DNA from 4 places in the Arthrobacter sp. NPDC080073 genome. Region 1 is predicted to be linked to each of the others. Evidence: riboswitches for the same ligand, from Rfam matches in the RefSeq annotation. Region 1 holds a riboswitch; each other region holds the start of a gene.
What was found. Region 1 has a riboswitch for thiamine pyrophosphate ahead of thiO (glycine oxidase ThiO). Riboswitches for the same ligand answer to the same signal wherever they lie in the genome.
Positions count from the first base shown of each region.

Region 2: another riboswitch for thiamine pyrophosphate. It lies ahead of thiD (bifunctional hydroxymethylpyrimidine kinase/phosphomethylpyrimidine kinase); the one in region 1 lies ahead of thiO (glycine oxidase ThiO).
Region 3: another riboswitch for thiamine pyrophosphate. It lies ahead of thiC (phosphomethylpyrimidine synthase ThiC); the one in region 1 lies ahead of thiO (glycine oxidase ThiO).
Region 4: another riboswitch for thiamine pyrophosphate. It lies ahead of AB0O52_RS15265 (ECF transporter S component); the one in region 1 lies ahead of thiO (glycine oxidase ThiO).

Region 1 covers NZ_JBFBKR010000002.1:127,089-131,397, reverse strand. Annotated here, with positions in the region: gene AB0O52_RS02825 (4a-hydroxytetrahydrobiopterin dehydratase) at 81-413, opposite strand; gene AB0O52_RS02820 (thiazole synthase) at 474-1,280, opposite strand; gene thiS (sulfur carrier protein ThiS) at 1,284-1,520, opposite strand; gene thiO (glycine oxidase ThiO) at 1,517-2,830, opposite strand; TPP riboswitch at 2,822-2,941, opposite strand; gene thiE (thiamine phosphate synthase) at 2,968-3,657, shown strand; gene AB0O52_RS02800 (RNB domain-containing ribonuclease) at 3,695-4,309, shown strand, end outside.
Region 2 covers NZ_JBFBKR010000009.1:25,202-29,510, reverse strand. Annotated here, with positions in the region: gene AB0O52_RS12045 (Rne/Rng family ribonuclease) at 1-1,155, shown strand, start outside; TPP riboswitch at 1,302-1,398, shown strand; gene thiD (bifunctional hydroxymethylpyrimidine kinase/phosphomethylpyrimidine kinase) at 1,390-2,910, shown strand; gene rplU (50S ribosomal protein L21) at 3,331-3,639, shown strand; gene rpmA (50S ribosomal protein L27) at 3,700-3,963, shown strand; gene obgE (GTPase ObgE) at 4,108-4,309, shown strand, end outside.
Region 3 covers NZ_JBFBKR010000009.1:118,513-122,821, reverse strand. Annotated here, with positions in the region: gene AB0O52_RS12510 (alpha/beta hydrolase) at 1-20, shown strand, start outside; gene thiC (phosphomethylpyrimidine synthase ThiC) at 21-1,850, opposite strand; TPP riboswitch at 1,846-1,953, opposite strand; gene AB0O52_RS12500 (amidohydrolase family protein) at 2,047-3,168, shown strand; gene AB0O52_RS12495 (VOC family protein) at 3,219-4,097, shown strand; gene AB0O52_RS12490 (hypothetical protein) at 4,168-4,309, shown strand, end outside.
Region 4 covers NZ_JBFBKR010000013.1:50,287-54,595, reverse strand. Annotated here, with positions in the region: gene AB0O52_RS15275 (energy-coupling factor transporter transmembrane component T) at 1-263, opposite strand, end outside; gene AB0O52_RS15270 (ABC transporter ATP-binding protein) at 260-1,894, opposite strand; gene AB0O52_RS15265 (ECF transporter S component) at 1,894-2,523, opposite strand; TPP riboswitch at 2,598-2,734, opposite strand; gene AB0O52_RS15260 (NUDIX domain-containing protein) at 2,926-3,672, shown strand; gene AB0O52_RS15255 (DUF4235 domain-containing protein) at 3,724-3,984, shown strand; gene mnhG (monovalent cation/H(+) antiporter subunit G) at 3,981-4,309, opposite strand, start outside.

The sequences.
Region 1 (4,309 bases):
GCTGCGCCTCTAGCCGGCGCTGCGCCTCTAGCCGGCGCTGCGCCTCTAGCCGGCGCTGCGGCTCTCGATACACATCCGGCTCATGGCGTGGCTTCGGGTTCGGCCACTGCCCCGGCCTCCGCGGCTGCTTCGCTGGCGCTCGTGGCCGCCCGGATGTCCCGTTGGGTCACTTCGCTGCCGGAGTCATGGGAGGTGTAGCGGATGAACACCCGGTTGTACCGCCAGTCCAGGTCCGGGTGGTGGTTCTGCTGCTCGGCGATGCGCCCGACGGCGGCGATCAGCTCCAACGCGGCAGCCGACGTCGGGCATTTGTAGACGGTGACGAGGCCGCCCAGGCGGTACCGCCAGTCCGGCAGCTTCGCCAAGGCGTCGTCGATCGCAGACCTGGTGAGGATGTCGTCTTTACCGGCCATGGGACGCTCCTTCGCTGATGTGGAATTCGCAGGAATCCCCCGAGCGGCCAGCGGTGGCCGTTAGAGGAACTCGGCCCGGCCTTCCATCGCCGAGGAGGCCAGTGCGTGTTCCCGGCGCGGGATGCGGCCCGCCTGCTTCGCCAGCCTACCGGCGATGACCGCATGTTTGAAGGCCTCGCCCATCTGCACCGGGTTCTGCGCACGGGTCACTGCGGTGGCCAGAAGCACGGCGTCGCAGCCGAGCTCCATGGCGAGTACGGCGTCGGACGCGGTGCCGATGCCGGCGTCGAGCACTACCGGCACCGAAGCGCGGGACACAATCAGCTCGATGTTGTGCGGATTCAGGATGCCCAGGCCGGTGCCGATAGGCGCACCCAAGGGCATCACCGCAGTCGCTCCAAGGTTTTCCAGGCGAAGCGCCAGCACTGGGTCGTCGTTGGTGTAGGCGAAGACCTTGAAGCCGCGGTCGACGAGTTTCTCTGTTGCATCCACGAGCTCCACGGCATCAGGCAGTAGGGTCTGTTCGTCGGCAATGACCTCGAGCTTCACCCAATCCGTTTCCAAGGCCTCCCGGGCAAGCTCGGCTGTCATGACAGCGTCCTTGGCAGTGAAACAGCCGGCGGTGTTGGGCAGGACACGGATGCCGTGGTCAACGAGCAACTGGAACAGCGAACCTGTTTCCGTCGGGGAGTACCTCCGCATGGCAACGGTGGTGAGTTCGGTGCCGGAAGCCAGCAAGGCTGCCCCCAGCCCGTCCAGGCTCGGGGCTCCGCCGGTCCCCATGATGAGGCGCGAGCCGAACTCGACACCGTCGATCATCAGGGGATCGGTTCGGGTGCTTGCTGCTTGGGTGCTTGCTGTGGTCATCGTTCAGCCTCCTTGTACTGCGGTAACGATTTCGAGTTCGTCGCCCTCTTCGAGCGCGGTGGCAGCCCACTGGCTGCGCGGCACCACTTCGGAATTGCGTGCGACGGCGACGCCGATCTTGCGTCCGTCGGCCGCCTGGCCGCTGGGGTCCACGGCCCGTCCGGTGATGTGGCTGACGAGGGTGGTGACCGAAGCGTCGTCACTCAGTGTGTGGTCTGCGCCGTTTAATTTGATGTTCATGCGGGGTCCTTCGGGAGGGGATTAGAGGTATCGGAGGATGGGCGGGCTGTTGAGGCCCGTGCCGCTGCAAGCGGGCGGGAGAAGCGGTCCGGGCGGAATTTGTTCCACCGGGGATCGACGGTGCCGTCCATGAGTCCGACGCAGATTTTCGCCGCTGCCGGGGTGAGGAGCACGCCATGGCGGAAGAAGCCGCTGGCTACGATGAGGCCGTGCACGGCCGTGTCCCCGCCGCCCTCAGTGCCGACCCTGCCCAGCAGCGGCGCATTGTCCGGAGTGCCCGGACGCGCACGGGCAGTTGCTTCCAGGAGTTCCAGTTCGGCCACGGCCGGGACAAGTACCTGGGCGTCGCGGAGCAACTGGTACACGCCGCCGGCTGACACCGGGTTGGCCGTTCCTCCGGACTCCGACAAGCCGTCTTCGCGTTGCGTCGCGCCGATCACCACGGACCCGTCGTCTCGGGGGACGATGTAGACGGGCACTCCGCGCACCATCCCACGGACCGTGGCCGTGACAAGGGGTTGCAGGTGCTCCGGGACGCGCAGCCGAAGAATGTCGCCGTACACCGGACGCAACGGGAGCGACAATCCATCCGGCAGGCCGTTCAAGCGCGCGGCATCAAGTCCGTTGGCTACCACCGTTTCGGTGGCGTGCACTTCGATGCCTGAGCCGAGCACAACCCCGACGACGCGCCCGTCCTCCCACAGGAGGCCGGCCGCGGTGTCCCTGACCGCAAAACCGCCCTCGGCCCCTGCAATCCAGCTGGAATCGCCGGGCCGGTGGTCTGCAAGCGCGCCTAGAATCGCAGCCGAAAGCCGGCGCGGATCCACTTGGTGGTCGCCCGGGATGTCGAAGGCACAGGAAATCTGCGGGCTCAACAGCGGCTCACGCTCCCGGGCTTCGCGCAGCGGCACGGATTCCACCACCAGGCCGTTGGCCAGCTGGACATCCCGGAGGTCGGCGAGCGCCCGGCGGTCCGCAGCGTCCGCACCGACGGCGAGGGTCGGCGTCGTACGGTAACCCGTGGTGCGTCCGGTGCGTGAGCCGGTCACATTGCGTTCGAAGTCCGGCCACAATGCCGACGATTCGAGCATGAGCTCCAGGAGGTCCTCTTCCTGGTAATGCAGTTCGCTGACGGGCGCCAACATGCCCGCCGCCGCGAAGGTGCCGCCGCTCGCCGGTACAGGATCGATCAGGACCACCGAACGGCCGGCCCGGCGGGCTTCCCACGCGATGCCGAGGCCAATGACACCGCCCCCGATCACCGCCACATCCGCATGCAGGGGTCGGTGCTGGGTGCTTACTTCGTCCATGGAGTCCTTCCCTACGCCGGTACTAGCCGGATCAGGTCAAGCGGTCGGCGCTGAAGCCCTCTCAGCCGCGCGGCGATTGTGACTGCCGCCGCGGCTCCCGCGGTACCAGCCCAGTTTAGAGGAACTACTCTGTTTCCATGACCCCGCACGATGTCCACACCACCGCCCGCCTGTACCTCTGCACCGACGCCCGGAAGCAACAGGGGGATTTTGAGCAGTTTGTCGATGCCGCATTCGAGGGCGGCGTGGACATCATCCAACTGCGTGACAAGACGATTGAAGCGGCCGAGGAACTGGAGCTCCTGGAGACACTGCGCTCCGTGGCTCACCGTCACGGCCGTCTCTGGGCAGTCAACGACCGCGCGGACGTGGCGTCCCTCTCCAACGCACCGGTGTTCCATATCGGCCAAAAGGACATTCCGCTGCGCTCGGCCCGCAAGCTGCTCCACGACCGCACCATCATCGGCCTCTCCACGCACACGCCGGATCAGATTGACGCAGCCGTCGCGGCGTCGCCTGGCCGCAGCGGCCTGGACTACTTCTGCGTCGGACCCGTGTGGGCCACGCCCACCAAGCCGGGACGTTCCGCCGTCGGGCTCGATCTGGTGAAGTACGCCGCCAACGCGGTGAAGCAGGCAGACGAAGAGACCGTCGGCGGGGTTATGCTCCCCTGGTTTGCGATCGGCGGCATCGATCTCAGCAACGTGGAAGAGGTCGTTCGGGCCGGCGCGAGCCGCATCGTGGTGGTCCGCGCCATCACTGAGGCGGAGGATCCGACGTCGGCAGCCCGGGCACTCCTGGCTGCCTTGGACGCAGCGGCGGCCTAGCGAGACTCCGGAAGATTTTGGAGTTACCCTGACTTTCGTGTCACATCAGCGGTTAGCCCCGAATGTCAGTGAAACGTCGAACCGGCTCGCGGAAGCGCTGGCGGCGCTTCGGACTGAACTCGAGCTGCCCGCAGGTTATCCCGCTGAAGCGCTGCGGGACGCCGAAGCCGCTGTTTCCGGACACACCCTGCCGGCCCAGGACTGCACGGACGTCCCGTTCATCACGATCGACCCCGTCTCTTCCACGGATCTCGACCAGGCCCTCTTCATTGACCGGTCCGGTGATGGTTACAGGGTTCTCTACGCCATCTCCGATGTGCCCTCCTTTGTGCCACCGGGAGGCGCGCTCGACGCCGAGACCCGCCGCCGCGGGCAAACGTACTATGCCCCTGACGGCCGCATACCGCTGCACCCCGAGATCATCAGCGAGCATGCCGGGAGCTTGCTGGCCGGCCAGACGTGCGGCGCGTTCGTGTGGGACTTCGAACTCGATGCCGAGGCGGAGTTCCGCACCGTCTCCGTGCGTCGGGCGAGCATACGAAGCCGCGCCAAGCTCGACTACAAGGGCGTGCAGCGGGCGATCGATTCCGGAACGGCTGATCCCGTCCTGCAGCTGCTCAAGGAAGTCGGGCTCAAGCGGGTGGAACTCGAA
Region 2 (4,309 bases), on a different contig from region 1:
GTCAACACCGGGAAGTTCACCGGCAGCGGTGGCAACCTCGAGGAAACCGTCACCAAGAACAACCTCGAGGCTGCCGAGGAAGTGGTCCGCCAGCTGCGCTTGCGCGACATCGGCGGAATCATCGTCATCGACTTCATCGACATGGTCCTGGAATCCAACCGCGATCTCGTGCTGCGCCGGCTGGTCGAGTGCCTCGGCCGGGACCGCACCAAGCACCAGGTCGCCGAAGTGACGTCGCTCGGATTGGTCCAGATGACCCGCAAGCGCATGGGCACCGGCCTGCTAGAGGTCTTCGGCGAGCAGTGCGAAACGTGCGGAGGGCGCGGAATCGTCACGCACGACGAGCCGGTGGAGCACCGTCGGGCCAACGTGGTGGCCGCCGAACACCACCACCCGCGTACGGAGTCACAGCCGGCCGTCCGCCCGGAACAGCGCAAGCGCCGCCGCGGCAGGGGCACGGGGCAGGGGACTACTGAGCTCCCGATGACCCCTCCTGTGCAGGTCCACTCCGTGGAATCCACTGACCCGAATCGCAAGGCAGCCACCCGCGCCGCCCTTGCCACCATTGCGGCTGCCGCCCACGCTGCCCACTTGCACGACGACGAGCTCCACCATGCGGCCGAATTGCTCGCCGACGGGCACGTAGCGGAAGCGACCCCGGTCCAGGCCCCTGCGGCCCCGGTCCAGGCTCCCGCCGCTGCATCGGGTGGCGAGGAACGTTCGACGCCTGTGCTGCGGTTCGGCGGCGAGGAAGTGGCGTTGCCCTTCGTCCACCACGAAGAGGAACCGGCGAGTGGGGCGCCTGCCATGAGCCTGGATCTGTTGGCACAGGCGTTCGCTGGCCTGGGAGAAGCTCCGGACACCGCGGCGACCGCGACAGAAACCAAGGAAGCGCCCGCAGCGGCCCCGGCTGCCGCTGCACCCGTAGAATCCCCGGAGACGGGTCCGCGTGGACGCCGAGGCCGCCGCAACCGTAGTGCCAGCCGGGCCCAGGGTGCCGCCAACGCCACCAACGTGGAGCACCACGAGGTCGCCGCGGCCGCCTCCGGCGGGGCCGCGCACGAGGCAAAGGCGGCGGACGCCGCTCCGGCCAAGCCGACGGCGGCAGCGGAACCGATCATCCTCGGAGTCGGCGTGCCCAAGTCCGAACTCTAAGCGCAATACCCTGTCCGAAGCCCCGGCTGTTCCCGCTCCAGTGGAAACCGCCGGGGCTTCTGCGTTGCAGGCCAAGCGACCGGACCTCCCTGCAGCGGTTGCAAAGGGCGGTTTCAGCGGGCGGGGCGTGATCCGGGTTAAGCTTGGGGACTGACACGGGGTGCCGCGCACCAAGCCGGCTGAGACCAGACCCGTTGAACCTGTCCGGTTAGCACCGGCGAAGGGATGTCTCGCATGACTGTTCCGGCGCAATCAGCCGTCTACCCGCTCAAGGCCGTCCAGCGCCCTATCCCCAGGGTCCTGAGCATTGCCGGCTCGGATCCTTCAGGTGGCGCCGGGATCCAGGCAGACCTCAAGAGCATCGCGGCCAACGGCGGCTACGGCATGGCCGTCATCACGGCGCTCACCGTACAAAACACCCAGGGAGTCACTGCTGTCCATGTTCCACCCGTGGAGTTCCTGCGCCAGCAGCTGGACGCCATTAGCGACGACATCACCGTTGATGCCGTCAAGATCGGCATGCTCGGGGATGCGGCGGTCATCCACGAGGTCCGCCGCTGGCTCGGGGAGGCCCGTCCCGCCGTCGTCGTGCTGGACCCGGTGATGATCGCCACCAGCGGCGACCGGCTCCTGGCGGAGTCCGCTGAAGCCGCACTGCTGGAACTTCTGCCCCTGGCTGACTTGGTGACCCCCAACCTTCCGGAACTGGCCATGCTGCTAGGCGAACCTGAGGCCACTGACTGGGCATCGGCATTGGAGCAAGGCAAACGCCTGGCTGCCGCCTGTGGGAACACCGTCCTGGTGAAGGGCGGCCATCTGCAGGGAGCGGGCTGCCCCGACGCCCTCGTCAACACCGGGGGAGTCCTGAGCCAGGACGTGGTGGAATTCGCCGGCCAACGGGTGGAGACCCGCAATAGCCACGGCACGGGGTGTTCCCTGTCGTCGGCGATGGCGACGGCCAAGGCGCGGACCGGCGAATGGGAGTCCGCCCTGCGTGTGGTCAAGCCGTGGCTTCAGGAGGCGCTGACCCAGTCCGGGGTGCTGGAGGTGGGGAAGGGCAACGGGCCGATCCATCATTTCCACGGGCTCCGGCATTCCCTTCAACCGGGGGATTTTGCCGTCCGGATGTGGGAAGCCGCCCAAACGGAACTCGCGGCCATTTATGGCCTGGACTTCATACGGCACTTGCAGTCCGGCGGGCTCAGCGAAGCGCAGTTCCGCTATTACCTGTCGCAGGATGCCATCTATCTCAACGGCTATTCCCGTGTCCTGGCGCGGGCAAGCGCCCTCGCTCCAAGCGAAAGCGAACAGCTGTTCTGGGCCCGCGGCTCGCAAATGTGCCTTGAAGTCGAGTCCGAGCTGCATCGGAATTGGCTCAGCGGACGCCAGGTAGGTGGAGGGTTAGGCCCGGTCACCAAGGCCTATGTCGACCACTTGCTGGCGGCATCGGCGTCGGGCAGCTATGCCGTCCTGCTGGCTGCCATCCTTCCCTGCTACTGGTTGTACGCCGAAGTGGGCCAGCAGCTCCACCATGGTTACAGGCAGGCGGGAGCGTCGGAGGAGCACCCTTACGCGGACTGGCTGCGCACCTACGCGGACGAGGCGTTTGCCGAGGCCACCCGCAAGGCGATCGACATCACGGATGCCGCCGCGCAGGCAGCAACGCCTGCGGAGCGCACCGCGATGATGGAGGCATTCACCCAGTCCTGCCGTTATGAAACGGCGTTCTTCGATGCTCCAAGGTTGCACGGCTGAACCCGGTTCCTGTCGCGGAAGGATGGGAACAAGGCCTGTGCCGGAGGGCGCTGCAGCGTGTCGGAGTGGGGATCCGGGCTTTTCCCGCCCGGCAGGGTAAGGTGGACGGGCACGGTACCGGATGGCGGCATAGCCAGTCTGTGGCAGCCATCACGTGGCAGCCTCCGGACCTGGCCTCATTTGCAGCCGAAGGCGAAACTAGCGTAATCTAGATCTTCGGTGCTTACGCCAACACTTGGGTTATGCCCCCAGAAACCGTTCATTTGGAACTGACCTTTCATTTGGAACTATTCGAGGGATGACTCATGGATTCCCTACCGGAGTCCACGGCGTTGAGGCACAGCGTGAACCAGGCCCGTTTTCGGATCGGGGTTCCGCACGCAAATTTAGTAATAAACGTCGAGAGAAGTGAGTGCCCAAGTGGTGTACGCGATTGTCCGCGCAGGCGGCCGCCAAGAAAAGGTTTCCGTTGGAGACTACGTAACCCTGAACCGCGTCCCCGGTGGAGCCGGCAGCACCCTTGAGCTGCCCGCACTGCTCCTGGTGGACGGTGACAAGGTCACCTCCGCTGCTGCGGATCTGGCCAAGGTCAAGGTTACGGCTGAGATCCTCGAAGACCTCCGTGGTCCGAAGATCGTCATCCAGAAGTTCAAGAACAAGACCGGGTACAAGAAGCGCCAGGGTCACCGTCAAGAACTGACCAAGATCAAGATCACCGGTATCAAGTAACCACTGGTTGCTGTTCAGGTTTTCAACAGGTTCCCCAGAATTTAAAGGCAGGCATTTCAAATGGCACATAAAAAAGGCGCGAGCTCCACTCGCAACGGTCGTGACTCCAACGCCCAGTACCTCGGCGTAAAGCGCTTCGGTGGCCAGGTCGTTTCCGCAGGCGAGATCATCGTCCGCCAGCGCGGCACCCACTTCCACCCGGGCGCCGGTGTCGGCCGCGGTGGCGACGACACCCTGTTCGCCCTGCAGGCAGGTGCGGTTGAGTTCGGTACTCGCCGCGGCCGTCGCGTAGTGAACATCGTTGCTGCTGCAGCTGCAGAGTAACAACACGTTCTGAACGGGTGGAGCGGGCCGTATGGCCCGCTCCATCTGTGTTTTTAACCGCACTAGAATTTAGTAGGGCGGGCGGCGGCGCATCAGCCCGCAACGCGCACTTCAAGCAGTAATTTCCACATAGAGGAGAAACACGTGGCGACCTTCGTAGACCGGGTAGTACTTCACGTATCCGGCGGAACAGGCGGCCACGGCTGTGTCTCTGTTAAGCGCGAGAAGTTCAAGCCCCTCGGCGGACCCGACGGCGGCAACGGCGGCAATGGGGGCGACGTCATCCTGCGCGTCGATGCCCAGACCACCACTTTGCTTGACTACCACCACGCACCGCACCGGCACG
Region 3 (4,309 bases), on a different contig from region 1:
GATCAGTCCAGGCTTCCTGATCAGTTCAGGCTTCCTGACGTCGTTCCGGGCTTTCCTGCGGGAACCTCGAGCTCGGGCAAGTAGACCTTGCCGCCCGATGCCAGGAACTCCTCGCTCTTTTCGCGCATTCCGCTGTACATTTGCGCAATGGCGGCCTGGGAATCCGCGGAGCCGTACTCGTCGCGGATGTCCTGGCTGATGCGCATGGAGCAGAATTTCGGTCCGCACATGGAACAGAAATGCGCCGTTTTGGCCGGTTCTGCGGGGAGCGTCTCATCGTGGAACGATTCCGCGGTGACCGGATCCAATGACAGCGCGAACTGGTCACGCCAGCGGAACTCGAAGCGGGCCTTGGACAGGGCATCGTCGCGTTCGTGGGCGCCGGGGTGTCCCTTGGCAAGGTCAGCGGCGTGGGCGGCGATTTTGTACGTGATTACGCCGGTCTTGACGTCGTCCTTGTTCGGCAGGCCCAGGTGTTCCTTCGGGGTGACGTAGCAGAGCATCGCGGTTCCGTGGCGTGCGATCTCCGTGGCGCCAATGGCGGAGGTGATGTGGTCGTAGCCCGGAGCAATGTCGGTCACGAGCGGGCCGAGTGTGTAGAACGGGGCGCCGTCGCACAGCTCCTGCTGGCGCTCGACGTTCTCGCGGACGAGGTGGAACGGGATGTGCCCGGGGCCCTCGACCATGACCTGCACGTCGTACTTCCACGCCCGCTTCGTGAGCTCCGCGAGCGTGTCGAGCTCGGCGAACTGCGCGGCGTCGTTGGCGTCCGCCGTCGCTCCCGGGCGCAAGCCGTCGCCGAGGGAGAACGCGACGTCGTACTTGGCGAAGATTTCGCAGAGCTCGTCGAAGTGGGTGTACAGGAAGTTTTCTTCGTGGTGCGCCAGGCACCAGCCCGCCATGATGGAGCCGCCGCGGGAGACAATGCCCGTCACGCGGTTGGCGGTGAGCGGCACGTAGCGAAGCAACACGCCGGCGTGGATGGTCATGTAGTCCACACCCTGCTCGCACTGTTCAATGACGGTGTCGCGGAAGATCTCCCAGTTGAGCTTGTTGGCTTCACCGTTGACCTTCTCAAGGGCCTGGTAAATGGGCACGGTGCCGATCGGCACAGGGGAGTTGCGGATGATCCATTCGCGGGTGGTGTGGATGTCGTCACCCGTGGACAGGTCCATCACGGTGTCCGCGCCCCATTGCGTGGCCCACTGCAGCTTGTCCACTTCTTCGGCGATGGAGCTGGTGACCGCGGAGTTTCCGATGTTGGCGTTGATCTTCACGAGGAAGGCCTTGCCAATGATCATCGGTTCGGATTCGGGGTGGTTGATGTTGTTGGGAATGATGGCCCGGCCGGCGGCCACTTCGCTGCGGACCAGTTCAACATCGCAGTTCTCGCGAAGTGCCACGAACTGCATTTCGGGCGTCACGATCCCCTGCTTGGCATAGTGCATCTGCGTCACGGTCTTGCCGTCGACGGCGCGGCGGGGCACCGGCTGTGCGCCCTTCCACTCAGCGGAGGCGGCGCCGCGGCGCACGGCCGACTTGCCGTCGTCGAGCAGGTTCCGTTCGCGGCCGCTGTATGCCTCGGTGTCGCCGCGGGCCTCGATCCACTCGCTGCGGAACGGCTCGAGGCCCACCACCGGATCACTTCCCGGCCCTGCGGTGCGGTACACCTGGAAAGGCCCGTTGGCCTGGCCGTTGGGGGATGGTTCCAGGGCGATTTCCGTGACGGGGACCCGGATTCCCGTCTTCGTGTCTTCCAGGAACGCGAGGGAATGCGACTTGAGGGATTGGGTCACCTCTTGCGCCGATCCGTTTTGGGTAGGGCTCAGCTGTGTTTCTTTGGTGCTCAAAGGATTACTCACTTCCTTCGCCGGCATTACCCGGACAGGTTCAACGGTCGCAGGCTGCGTCAGCCCGATCTCAGCCCTTGCAAGGGCCCCCGTGTGGTCGTAGACGAAGCTACCACAGCTGTTGGTAACCGGGAGAGATGTGACCGAGGACGAATGTGACCGAGCCGGGAACGGCGTCGGAGTTTAAGGTGGAATCATGGCGGAAATCATCGAGTTCAGCGGCGCTGTCCTCACGGGACCGAAAGAAGAACGGCGCGGTCTCTGGTCGGTCGACGGACGGTTGACCTTTTTGCCGCCCGCCGCTGCGCCCGACGTCGTCCTGGACGGATGGGTGTTGCCCGGCCTGGTGGATGCGCATTGCCATGTGGGTCTGGGCAAGGGCGGAGCGGTGGACGATGAGACTGCCCGACTGCAGGCGGCGGCCGACCGGAACGCCGGGACCCTCTTGATCCGCGACGCCGGATCCGCAAGCGACACGCGCTGGCTGCAGCGCCGGACGGACATGCCCAGGATCATCCGCGCGGGCAGGCACATTGCCAGGCAACGCCGGTACATCCCCGGACTGGCCGAAGAAGTCGAGCCGGAGGACCTGGTGGAGGCGGTGCGCAAACAGGCGCGGTTCGGAGACGGCTGGGTCAAGATCGTAGGGGACTGGATCGACCGTTCCGCCGGGGATCTCGGCCCGTCTTTTCCGGCCGCCATCGTCAAGGACGCGATCTCGGCAGCACATGCCGAGGGAGCCAGGGTGACTGCCCATTGCTTCGCCGAAGGGACCATTGACGACATGCTCGACGCCGGCATCGACTGCATCGAGCACGCCACCGGCCTGTTGCCGCATCACATTCCCAGGCTCCTGGACCAGGGTGTGCCGATCGTCCCCACCCTCATCAACATTGCGACTTTTCCGGACATTGCGAAGCAGGCGGAAGCGAAGTTCCCGCGTTACGCCGCCCACATGACCAGGCTGTGGGAACGCAGGCATGAACGCGTCGGCGAGGCATTCGACGCCGGAGTGCGGGTGTACGCCGGAACCGACGCCGGAAGCGTCATCAAGCACGGCCGGATCGGCGAGGAAATCCTGGAACTGCACCGTGCAGGCCTTCCGACAGGCGCTGCCCTTGATGCCGCCTGCTGGTCCGCCCGCGAGTGGCTGGGTGCCGACGGCATCAGCGAAGGTGCCAGTGCCGACGTCGTGCTCTACCCGGAGGATCCCCGGGCGTCCCTTGAGGTGGTGCTGAATCCGCGATGCACCGTGCTGAGGGGCATATTTCAGGAAGTGGCGGGCATTAGGAATAAATTGAAGCTTCAAGTAATTTAGATGTATAGAGGTTGCCGAAGGGCGGCGCCACAATAAACCGGGAGTTTCACATGACCATCACATCCAGCCAGGATCTTCTTCCTGCCGAACTCACCATGGGTACCGTCATGCTCAAGGTGGGGGACATGAAGCTCATGGGCGACTACTACCAGCGGGCACTGGGGCTGGATGTCGTCGCCGAACAGGATGGCGGACTCTACTTCGGCAGGCTCGGCAAGCCGTTGGTGCACCTCGCGCCGGCCTCCGGGCTCCAGATCCCGGGTCGCGGGGAGGCTGGGCTCTTCCACACAGCCTTGCTCTTCGAAGACCAATCCTCGCTCGCCGCAACTGTTGCCTCCGCCGCGCAGTACGAACCCCACGCCTTTGTCGGCAGTGCGGACCACTTGGTCAGCGAGGCCTTCTACTTCACCGACCCCGAGGGCAACGGCATCGAGCTCTACTACGACAAGCCCCGCGAAGGTTGGGAGTGGAACGGCAGTTCGGTCGTCATGGACAGCCTGCCGCTCCCGCCCCAGCGCTACCTCCAGCAATACCTGAGCGAAGCGGCGGTTACGGGCCAGCATGAGGCCGGCGCCGGCGTCGGGCATGTCCACCTCCAGGTGGGCGATGTGCAGACGGCCCATGACTTCTATGTCGACACCCTGGGCTTCGAACAGACCGCAGGGTGGCACGGGCAGGCCCTGTTCGTCTCCGCAGGCGGCTACCACCACCACATGGCCATGAATGTCTGGAACAGCCGCGGTGCAGGTCCCCGTAAGGACACGCTCGGTCTCGGCGAGGTGGTCATCGAGGTGCCGTCAGGTGACGACGTCGGCGCGCTCGCCGACCGCCTCAAGGTTGCCGGCATCGGCTCCCACCACACCGGCCGGGAGTTGCGCTTCGAGGACCCGTGGCGCAACCGGCTGCGGGTCGCCGTCCGCTACGCTTGATCCGACGGCGTGGCGCATTTCGGCCGCCGCGCCGCAGCTCCGTTGCCACGAATGAATGAGAGTACTTTCCATGGGCTTTGCTGAAATCTTTGTTGCCACCCACGATGAAGCACTCAAGAGGGCCGCTGCCCTGGAGAAGGGCAGTGACGTATCCGGCGCCGCTGTACGGATCCCGGGGATCAGCGATTTTGAAGTAGAACAACTCGGCGACC
Region 4 (4,309 bases), on a different contig from region 1:
CTGTCGGCCGACAGGATCGCGGTGCTCCAGCCGCCAAGCGCTGCCGCCATGATCAGGGGCCAGCCGCGCTGCCACAGCAAGCGCACGGTGAGCCCCGCTAGGGGGAACAGCGCCAGTTCGCCGAGGAGCGCCGTCGAGGCGGACACCAAGTCGATGGACAACGCCAACACCAAGGTGATCAGAAAGACAGAGACGAACTTGGCCAGCGGATTCGCGCGTGTCAGGAGGGCATTATTGCCGCGCAGGGTCAGGGCTTCCCTCATGCCGCACCCGCTTCCTGCCGGGCCCCGCCTTGGAACGCGGGCTCGAGCCGCATCTCGGTGCCGCCCAGGACAGCGCTGAATTCCTGGTCGTGGGTCACGGAAACCACGGACGTTCCGGCGTCGAGCAGTTCGGACAGGAACGACGCAAGCTCGGCCCAAGTGTTCGCGTCCTGGCCGAAAGTCGGTTCGTCCAGCACCAGGACGCGGGGGTGGGCAGCGAGCACCGTGGCCACGGACAGCCGCCGCTTTTCACCCCCGGAGAGCGTATAGGGATTGGCGTCCACGAGATGCCCCAGCCGCAACCGCTCCAGCAACTCGTCCACCCGATCCTCGCCGTGGCCAAGGTGCTTGGGGCCGAACATGAGCTCATCAAGCACGCGGCCGGTGACGAACTGGTGCTCGGGCTCTTGGAACACGGTCCCGATGCGGGAGATCAGCTGCTGGGCTTTCCACTTGAACGGATCGGTTCCGGCGCCGTCACTGAGCCCGACGGCGGCAGTCACCGTACCGGACACCGGCGCCAACAGGCCGGCTAGGGTCAAAGCGAAGGTCGACTTTCCGGCCCCGTTGGGGCCCGTGATGGTCAGCGCCTGCCCGGCGAAGACTTCGGCGTCGAGCCCGGCCTGCACGGGAAGGGGCGGGATGGTTTTGAACCCCCGGCGCCGCGGCCGTTCGCGTGATACCGCGAGCTCCTGGGTGGCGAGCAGCAGCTCTCCCGCGCTCCCCGCCCCGGAGCCTGCGGTTGTTCCGGAGCCTGCGGCTCTTCCCGAACCGGCTGCTGTTCCGGAACGTGGCCGGGTGGCCGGAACGTACCCGGGCACCCAGACGCCCGCAGCAGTGAGCATGTCCCTTGCTTGCGCCAGAACGGTGTCCGGATCGCCGTCCAGGAGCATGCCCGGCGTGGACGCTCCCTCGGAGGACGAGCTGCCCGGCTGGAGGACCACGATCCGGTCCACGAGGTCTTTCCAGACCGAGACCCGGTGCTCCACCACCACCAACGTGGCGCCTGTCTTGTCCAGGCAACGGCCCACGGCATCGCGGACTTCCAGCACGCCGGCCGGGTCCAGGTTGGCGGTCGGCTCGTCCAGGAGGATCAGGCCAGGGCGCATCGCCAGGATTCCGGCCAGGGCAAGGCGCTGTTTCTGTCCGCCCGAGAGGGCCGACGTCGGGTGGTCGGGCGCAAAGTTGCCGCTGGCACTATTCCGCAGCCCGACGTCGTCGAGCGCTTCATGGACCCGCTTCCAGATCTCTTCCCGCGGCACGCAAAGGTTCTCGGCGCCGAACGCGACGTCGTCGCCCAGCCGGGAAAGCACCACCTGGGTTTCGGGATCCTGCTGCATGAGTCCGGCACGGCCCCGCCGGGCCTTCGGCGAAACGCCGTCCACCAGCAACGAGCCGGTCTCATCGGCGTCGTCACCTTCCTCGCCCAGCACGCCCGCGAGGGCATGCAGGAGCGTCGACTTGCCTGCGCCCGAGGGGCCAAGCAGGAGCACGCGCTCGCCTGGGCGGATGTCCAGGTCCAAGGCGTGGATGGCCTGCGTGGTGCGGCCAGCGTGCCGCCAGCCCCACCCTTGCGCGGAAATGGCGGCAGGTCGCACCACAGCGGAGGTGCCGGAATCAGGACTGGGCATCAGGAAAAGACAGGCTCCGAGGCGGCCTTGCGGGACGCGAACGCGCTCAGGACACCGGTCTTGGCCAGGCCGCGGGTCGCGATCCAGGCCAGGGCACCGGCGATGACGGCACCGGAGATCGTGCAGAACACGATGTACGCGAGCTTGTCGCCGGGTTCGTAGGCGATGTTCCAGCCCCACGGCAGGAAGGAGTCGTTCAGACCGCAGAAGAGGCCCGCACCGGCACCGGCCAGCAGCGACACCGGTAGGTTGAACTTCTTGTACATGAAGGCTAGGAAGATGAGTTCCGCGCCGAGACCCTGGAGCAGGCCCGAGATCAGGACCGTGGTGCCGTACTGCGAACCCATGATGAGTTCACTGGTGGCGGCAACGGTCTCGCAGAAAATCGCCGCACCGGGCTTGCGGACAATGAGCATGCCCAGCACTGCCGGAATCATCCAACCGCCGGCGATCAGGCCGCTCAGCGGAGGGTAGCCCGCGGACATAGGCGTGGCAACCAGAGCCATCTGGTCCCACGCCCAGAAGATCACGCCACCGGCGATCGAGATCAGTGCCGCCACGACGATGTCCACGACGCGCCAATTGTAACCAGGCTTGGTGAGGCCCGGCCTTGCAGAAATACCAGTCATTTTGTCCTCCTGAGGAACAGGAGGGGAAAGTGTTTCCGGTTGCCTGCGGGCGGTTTCCGCCACGCCGGTCCGGACACTATGAGAACTCGACTCCCTTGCGCCGGTACTAGCCGGATCAGGTTCGAGGGTCTGCGGCTGTCCGCACTCTCAGCGCCCGTCCTCCGTGCCGCATTGCTGCGGGCCCGACGGCGGCGCTCCCCTGTCGTTATCAATCCACCCTTTTGGGCGTGGTTCAGTTTACACCTTGACGGGGTTGCGGGCGCTGTGCCGGAACGAGTAACGACGGATTCTGCTGGATCACTCGCCGGGTGGGCGCAGGCCGGCCCGGAATGGCGCGGGCGGCCGCAGAAACTGGGAGAATGATCCAGCAGAATGTGACGCAGCGCGGGCAAAGGAGCGGTCTTGGCAGTCATTAGCGAAGTGAACAGCACCACGGTGGCCGAACCAAGGCTCGCCGCGAGCGTGATCCTGGTCCGCGAGACCCCCGGCCACGCAGTTTCGGCAGGCCCGGAGATACCCGCGGATGCCGGGCGCGTGCTGGAAGTGTTCGTCCAGCACCGGGTGACCACGATGGATTTCGCCGCCGGCATGGTCGTCTTTCCCGGGGGACGAGTGGACCAGGCGGACAGCTCCGGCTGGGACTTCGCGGACGACGTGGCCGAGCGGCACGCCTCGGCATGGCACCGGAGCAGCATAGCCGTCGAGCCTTCTACCGCCCGGTTCAACGCCGGCCGGGTGCTGGCGGCCGCGCAGCGCGAGGTGTTTGAAGAGGCCGGGCTGAAGCTCGACGCCGGCACCCTCCGCCCGTGGGCCAACTGGGTCACCCCGGCAGACCAACCCAAGCGCTTCGACACGTACTTCTACCTTGCCTGCCCGCTTTCCGGTGCCGGCCCAAAGCACCAAACCACGGAAGCGTCATCGTCCTTGTGGATGCCGGTCCGCGGAATCCTGGACGCCGAAGCCACCGGAACCCTCAAACTTATGCCGCCCACGCTGGCGTTGCTGGATGAGCTCCTCGCCCTCGGCACGGTGGAAGCGATACTGGCGGAGGACCGTGACATCGTGCCCGTCCGCCCGAAGCCAGGAGCCCTGGAGGAGTTCTTCCGGCTGAGGCGCCAAGCGCCATCCGTTGCTCCGGAACTGCCCTGAAGTGGGGTTAGGCTGGGGACAGTCCTGTTTCGTCCCGCAAGGAGTCCCGGAATGAACCTCCTCATCAAACTGTTCGGCACTGGCGTGAGCATCGGTGCAGGCTTTGTCGGCACCAAGCTCGTCAATGCGTTGTGGGAAAAGTCCACAGGCAAGAAGCCTCCCAAGGGTCACGATGACATGGAGGCAAGCCTGCGCTCGGCTCTGACCTTCGCCCTGATTTCGGCGACTGTCAGCGCCGTCATCCAGGTTTTCGCGAGCCGCAGTACCCAGCGCGCCATCTCGCGCTTCTCGAAGACGCAGGACATCGTCTAGGACTCTTCTTGAGCCTCCTCCGCGGCCCGTTGACCGGCAGCCCGCAGCACCACGGCCTCGAGTTCGTCGATGCTGAGCAACTCGGGGTGGAGGTGCTTGGTGCGGTAGCCAGCGCGGCCCACCATGTGTGCGGACACGGGCACTGTCAGCAATTGGAAAATCCAGGCGACGGCAAGGATCGGCCATACCCACCATTCGCGCATCTGCAGCCCGATGGCCGCCAAGACGAGGAACAACCCCAGCACTTGCGGCTTGGTAGCTGCGTGCATGCGGCTCATCAGGTCCGGGAAACGCAACAGCCCGATTGCTGCCCCCAATGACATCA